Regions from separate parts of the Thiosocius teredinicola genome, predicted to be linked through region 2. Evidence: predicted binding sites of a transcription regulator. Region 2 holds the regulator's gene; the other holds the start of a gene.

Region 1 (3,415 bases), 760 kb from region 2:
CGCTGCTGATGACTCGGGTCCTTGTGGAAGCTGTCGATGTTGCTGCCGATCAGTTTGGCAGCGTTGAAACCGGGGATCGCCCGCGCAATCTCGCGCTGGTTACCCGAGAACAAAGCCTCCACGGTCTTGTTCATGTAGATGATGTTGTTGTCGGCGTCTGCCATCATGACGCAGCTCGATACGTTATCGAGTGCGGTACGAATACGCATGTTTTCCGCAGCCTGACGCTCTTCCACCTCGCGGCGTTCCGCTTCGGCGCGCTCGGCGGCCCGCAATGCGGTCAGATCTGCCCACTCGACGACGGTACCCAAACGCTGACCTTCATCGCTGACTACCGGGTTCGCGATGATCTTGAAGGTACGCGAACCCACCTGCATCTCGCTGGTGAAGGTATCGTTCAGCTTCGCCAACAGGCCACGCTGATGCGCTGGGTTCTTGTGGAAGATGTCGATGTTGTTGCCAAGGATATTGTTGGCATCAAATTGCGGCAGGACCTCTTTCAGGTCGGCCTCCGCGTCCTTGAACATCTTGGCAACGGCGTTGTTCATGTAGGTCACGTTGTACTCGGCGTCCGCCATCATCACGTTGGTCGACGTGCAGTTGAGCGCCGTCTGCACACGCGCCGTTTCCTCGGCGCGGCGCTGTGCGTCGGTGACCTCGAAGCCCAGCTTGATCTGCGTTGAACGGATCGCCTGCTGGATCTCGCCAACCGAGCCCCGTTCGCCGGCGTCTGCCCAGTCGAAGTAGTTGCCGACAACGAACTGTCCCAGCTTGCGTGCTGCGACCTGCAGCGGCGTGACCACGTGCTGCTTGATCAGGAATGCCGAACCGACGCTCGCGCCGATGATGGCGAACAAGGCGGCATACAGGACACCGCTGGGCACGCCTACGGCGAGCAACACCATGGTAAGAACAGCCAGCGCGGCCACACTGCCCGCGCCCGCCGCCAACAAACGCTCCATCGACCAGGGCGATCCCGCCTCAAGCGACGACGGCAGCGAGGCTTGGCCGGCGCGCACCTGGGCATACAACGCTTCGGCGGCGCGCTTTTCGTCAGCGGAGGGCTCGGTGCGTACCGACATGTACTCGACGCCGCCGTCTGCCAGGGGTACCGGCGTCACGTTGGCGCGCACCCAGTAGTAGTCGCCGTTCTTGGCGCGGTTCTTCACCAGCCCGGTCCAGGTCTGACCTGCCTTGACGGTTTCCCAGAGATCCTTGAACGCCGCCGGCGGCATGTCGGGATGACGCACCAGGTTGTGGTTGCGCCCGACCAGCTCCTGCTCGGTGAATCCGCTGATCGCGATAAACGCGGGGTTGGCGTAGGTGATGATGCCCTTATGGTCTGTCTTCGAAACCAGAATGGAATCTTTGGGAAAGGGAACCTCGTTGTTGGTAACAGGTTCGTTAAGTTTCATGCGCGCTCCCGATCGTTCCGTTTGTCAGGTTTTCTGGTTTCGGCCTGCATCGAAGACAGACTACGGGCCGCGAAATCTATTGCCTCTAGATCGGCATATCGACCGCGTCCTTGAGGCTGATCGGGCACTATTTCGCCGGCTAAACCACAGAAAAAAAGCGGCCGAAGCCGCTTTTTTTGCCGTTCTCAGCGGGAAACGTCAAAACTCTTCCCACTCATCATCATCGAAGCTCTGTGCTGCCACCTTGGGTGCAGGCTTACGCGCTGCGGGTGCGGCCCGTTCGACCGTGGGCTTGGGTGCAGCAGCTCTCGGCTTGGCCTCGGCAGTCGACACCGCCGGTTTTGACGCCGCCGGTTTTTCAGGCTTCGCAGTGGAGACAGCCGGCTTGGGCGCAGGCTTGGCCGGTGCTGCGGGCTTGGCGACGGCTTCCGCCTTTGGCGCCACGGACGGCTTGGCCGCGGGTGCGGCGGGCGCGGCTTTCGGCTTCGCGACGGGCTTCGACATCGACGTATCCATAGTGCCGGCACCGTGGAAGAACGCCATCAAGCCGCGCATTTCCTCGGTGTTTTCGGTCATCGCGGCGGAGGCTGCAGACGTCTGTTCAGCCAGCGCTGCGTTCTGCTGGGTGAGTTCGTCCATCGACGTGATCGCCTGGTTGACCTGCTCGATGCCGTTCGACTGCTCGGCGCTCGCTGCGGCGATCTCGGCGACGATATCGCCGACCTTTTTCACACCCACCACGATCTCGTCGAGCGTGGTTCCCGACTCGTTGACCAGAGCCGAACCGGCCTCGACCTTGGCGACACTGTCGCGGATCAGGTCTTTGATCTCTTTCGCCGCGGTTGCCGACCGTGACGCCAGGTTGCGCACTTCGGTTGCCACAACCGCGAAACCGCGCCCCTGCTCACCGGCACGCGCCGCTTCGACCGAGGCGTTGAGCGCCAGCAGGTTGGTCTGGAAGGCGATCTCGTCGATCACCCCGATGATCTCGGCGATCTTGTTCGACGAGCTGTTGATCTGGTCCATCGCTGCGATCGCATTCGACACGACTTCGCCACCACGCTCCGCCGCGCTGCGCGCGCTGGTTGCGACCTGGTTGGCCTGCTGCGCGTTGTCGGCATTGTTGCGTACGGTCGAGGTGAGTTCCTCCATGCTGGAGGCAGTCTCTTCGAGACTCGATGCCTGCTGTTCGGTACGCGAAGACAGGTTGGTGTTGCCCGAGGATATCTCACCCGACGCAGTGGAAATATCTGCTGCGATGCTGTCGAGTCGACCGATGATCTGGCCGAGTTTTTCGGTGGTTTCGTTGATGTCGTTGCGCACCTGGCCGAACTTGCCGCGGTACTCGGTCTCGATCGATGCCGACAGGTCGCCACTGGCCATCTTGCCCATCACGTTGGCGATCTCGTCGAACACGCCCGACAACTGATCCAGCAGGGCATTGAAACCGACACCGAGCTGACGGAAAAAGCCGTCTTTGCCTTCGAGCTTGATACGGTGCTCGAGGTCGCCGTCCTGTGCGGCCTTGACGAGGTTTTCGACCTCTCTTTCGACCTCGGCTTCAACGGTGCGGTCTTCCCATTCGACTGCCGTTCCCAGGCGCTCGCCGGTCGCATCGACAACCGGGTTGGCGGTGATCTTCAGGGTACGCCCGGCCAGCGCGATCTCGGCCGTATGGGTGCCGGTCAAACGGTCGAGCATCTGCATCTGATGCTGCGGGTTCTTGTGGAACTTGTCGATGCTGGTACCGACCAGGTCGTCGGCACTGAAGCCCGGCAACTCTGAACGGAACTCCTGCTCGGCGCCGCCGAACAAGGCCTGCGCAGCATGGTTCAGGTAGATGATGCGGCGGTCTTTGTCAGCCAACATAACGTTGGTGTTGACGTGATCCAATGCAATACGGATACGCTTGTTCTCTTCAGCGGCGCGGCGCTCGTCGACCAACGCCTCTTCCGTCGCGCGCGCCTTGCGCACGCTGTCGGTCCGATCAAACCATTGCA
Region 2 (3,415 bases):
GGTGTAATCGCGAGGAATCCGGCACCGCCCTTGACGGTATGGAAACCGCGGAAGATCGCGTTCAGCAGATCCATGTCTTGCGGACTCTGCTCGAGATCGACCAGCTGTTCACCCAACTGCTCGAGGATCTCGTTGGCCTCTACCAAAAAGTCCTGGAGGATTTCGTCGTCTGCATCGAGACTCATCGTTTAGAACCCCAAACTTGAGAGCAGGTCATCGACGTCGTCTTGACCGCTAACCACATCGCCTTTGTCGACACCCGGTACTGCCGGCCCTTCCGCCGTGATATCCGGGCCGCTAGGCTGTTCTTCATCTTTCGGCTTCGCTTTGGCACCCGACAAGCGAACCAGCTCGACCAGCTTGCCTTCCACATCGTTGACCAGCTTGATCACCTTGCGGATCACCTGGCCGGTCAGATCCTGATAACCCTGGGCCATCAGCACTTCCGACAGCTTGCTGTGCAGTGCCTCTGAATTGGCCTGCGTGGCACCGAGAAACTTGCTGATCTCTGTGCTCAGATCACGGAAGTCGTCGACCGTCATCTGGCGCGAATTGAATTTGTCCCACTGTTCCGACAGGTGGTGCGCATCGTTGCGCAGGGTATCGGCCAGCGGCAGGCTGTCCTCAACCGCGCCGAGCGTGGTGTTGGCCGCCTGTTCGGTAGTCTGAATAACGTATTCCAGTCGTTCCGCCGCGTTCGGCATCTCAGTCTCGGCGATGTTCGCCAACTGGGCGTCCATCACAAAGCCATTGATCGAATCATGCAGCTCACGGGTCAGCCGGCCCACTTCCTGAAACAACATGCTGTCACGGAAACCTGCAAGCTGTGCGATAACCGAAATCGCTGCATCCTCGCTGCCGGATTCCAAGTGATCGACCAACGTTTTGGCCAGCTCCAGTTTTTCGCTTACTTGCTCGGGATTCTGTGCCATTAGGGTTTCCATAGTGCTGATCAGGCCGCGACGCGCTCAAAGATCTTGTTGATCTTTTCTTCCAGCGTGCCGGCAGTGAACGGCTTGACAACGTAACCGTTGACGCCCGCCTGGGCAGCTTCGACGATCTGTTCGCGCTTCGACTCGGCAGTAACCATCAGTACCGGCAGGGACTTGAGTTTTTCGTCGGCGCGCACGGCCTTGAGCAGGTCGATACCCTGCATACCGGGCATGTTCCAGTCGGTGATCAGAAAGTCGAAATTTCCACTCTGCAGCAGCGGTAGCGCGGTCATGCCATCGTCAGCTTCCTGTGTATTGGTGAAGCCAAGATCCCGCAGCAGGTTTTTGATAATCCGGCGCATCGTGGAGAAGTCGTCCACAACAAGGATCTTCATGTTCTTGTCCAAAGCAACCTCCGCACATCAGACAATGTGGCCCCGACGAAAAGGCCCGATTAATTGATTCATCCGGCGTATCGGCACTACGCCGAAAAACCGTAGGGATTTTTTTCTTGAAAAAGCTTATTTGAGCCCGTCTTCGGGCAGCCACTCGCCCAGACGCGAACGCAAACGCAATGCGGCCTGACTGTGTATCTGGCAGACGCGTGATTCGCTCACGCCGAGCACCTGGCCGATCTCGCGCAGGTTCAGCTCTTCGTCGTAATACAGGGCAATTACGAGGCGCTCGCGTTCCGGCAGGCTGGCGATGGCATCGCCGAGGGCTTCGCGGAAACGGCTCTTTTCCAGGCCGCGGTCGGGACCGTCTTCGAGCGAGTTACGCGTGCGTGCGGCCGTGGCGCCGCCTTCGTGCGGCACAACCTCGCCCACTTCACTCAGTTCTTCGTAGCTGAAGATGCGCGCACCCGACGCGTCCTGCAGAACCTGGTGGTATTCCTCGATCGACATGCCGAGCGATTCGGCAACCTCGACATCACGTGCGTCACGCCCTTCGGTGTTCTCGATCTCACGCATCGCATCGGCGACCATGCGCGCCTTGCGGTGTACCGAACGCGGCGTCCAGTCGGAACGGCGGATCTCGTCGAGCATCGCGCCGCGAATACGGATGCCGGCGTAGGTTTCGAAGCTCGCACCCTGGCTCGCATCGTAGTTGCGGCTGGCCTCGATCAAACCAATCATGCCCGCCTGAATGAGATCTTCGGCCTGCACCGACGGCGGCAGACGGTTCATCAGGTGGTAGGCGATGCGTTTTACCAGCGGCGCATGCCGGGTCACCAGGTCATCAAAACTTTGGTCTTTAACTGCATCATAAGTTGCAAGATTGCTCACAGCACCATCTCCCCATAGTCACTGGAATATTTGATAAGACGCTCGACGAAGAACTGCACCTGGCCATTTGCACCGCTCGGCTGCGGCCATGTTTCTATTTTTTTGGCCAGGCTGCGAAACACCTGCGCAGCCTTGCTGCGAGGGAACGCCTGTACTACCGGCTTTTGCGCCCGTACGGCTTTGCGCACACTCTCATCGAAAGGAATCGCACCCATGAAGCTCAGGGTGACGTCGAGGTACCGGTCGGTGACCCGGCACATCTTGGTATACAACTCGCGGCCTTCCTGCGCGCTGCGGATCATGTTGGCCAGGATCCGGAAACGCTGATGGCCATAGTCACGGTTCAACAACTTGATAATGGCGTACGCATCCGTGATCGACGCCGGTTCGTCACACACCACAACCACAATCTCGTGCGACGCGCGCGAGAAGCTCAACACCGTATCCGAGATGCCGGCCGCGGTATCCACGATCAGCAGCTCGGTGTCGGCCGCCAGTTCGCTGAACGCGCGAATCAGGCCGGTATGCTCGGCCGGGCTCAACTCGGCCAACGACTGCACGCCCGAGGCACCCGGAATCACCTTCATGCCGTTCGGGCCTTCGACCAGCACGTCTTCCAGGCTGCACTCGCCGCGCATCACGTGCGACAGGTCGTGCTGCGGGTGCAGACCGAGCACAACGTCGATATTCGCCAGGCCCAGATCGGCATCGAGCAGCATCACCTTCTTGCCGATCTCTGCCGCCGCAACGCCGAGATTCACGGAGACGTTGGTCTTGCCGACGCCGCCCTTGCCACCGGTAACGGCAATTGCGCGCACCGGACGTGGGTTTACCATCTGGCGCAGACCGGTAGCCTGATCAACATGGGTTTCAGGCGTTAGCATGTGAATGCACTCCTCCCAGAGCCAGAGCCGCATAGCCGGCGTCGATATCGTTCGGGTTTTCGTTCAACAGCTCGGCTGCGCGAGTCACCAGCGGATGCGCCTTGGCGGTCTGCAGGTCTTCCGGCACACGCTGGCCGTCGGTCACGAACGCCATCGGCAGGTCGGCCTGGATCAGTGCCGACATCAGGCTGCCCAGGCTGGCGGCCTCGTCGAGTTTGGTCAGCACACAGGCGTCCGGACGGAAGTCGGCGAACAGGCGCAGTGCACGTTGCACGGCCGCCGCCTCGGTGGTCGCCGAAAGGGCCAACAAAGT

The links. The regulator FliA, encoded in region 2, starts transcription of late flagellar genes. The targets are predictions, from matches to a motif close to GCTAAAGTTNNNNNNNNNNCNGCCGATA.
Region 1: the regulator FliA is predicted to act here: its motif matches at 1,504-1,531, upstream of B1781_RS02990 (methyl-accepting chemotaxis protein).

What each region holds. Positions count from the first base shown of each region.
Region 1 is NZ_CP019936.1:631,597-635,011, reverse strand. It holds gene B1781_RS02990 (methyl-accepting chemotaxis protein) at 1-1,415, opposite strand, end outside; gene B1781_RS02985 (methyl-accepting chemotaxis protein) at 1,614-3,415, opposite strand, start outside.
Region 2 is NZ_CP019936.1:1,392,767-1,396,181, reverse strand. It holds gene B1781_RS06845 (chemotaxis protein CheA) at 1-185, opposite strand, end outside; gene B1781_RS06840 (protein phosphatase CheZ) at 189-932, opposite strand; gene cheY (chemotaxis response regulator CheY) at 953-1,327, opposite strand; gene B1781_RS06830 (RNA polymerase sigma factor FliA) at 1,454-2,218, opposite strand; gene B1781_RS06825 (P-loop NTPase) at 2,215-3,102, opposite strand; gene flhF (flagellar biosynthesis protein FlhF) at 3,089-3,415, opposite strand, start outside.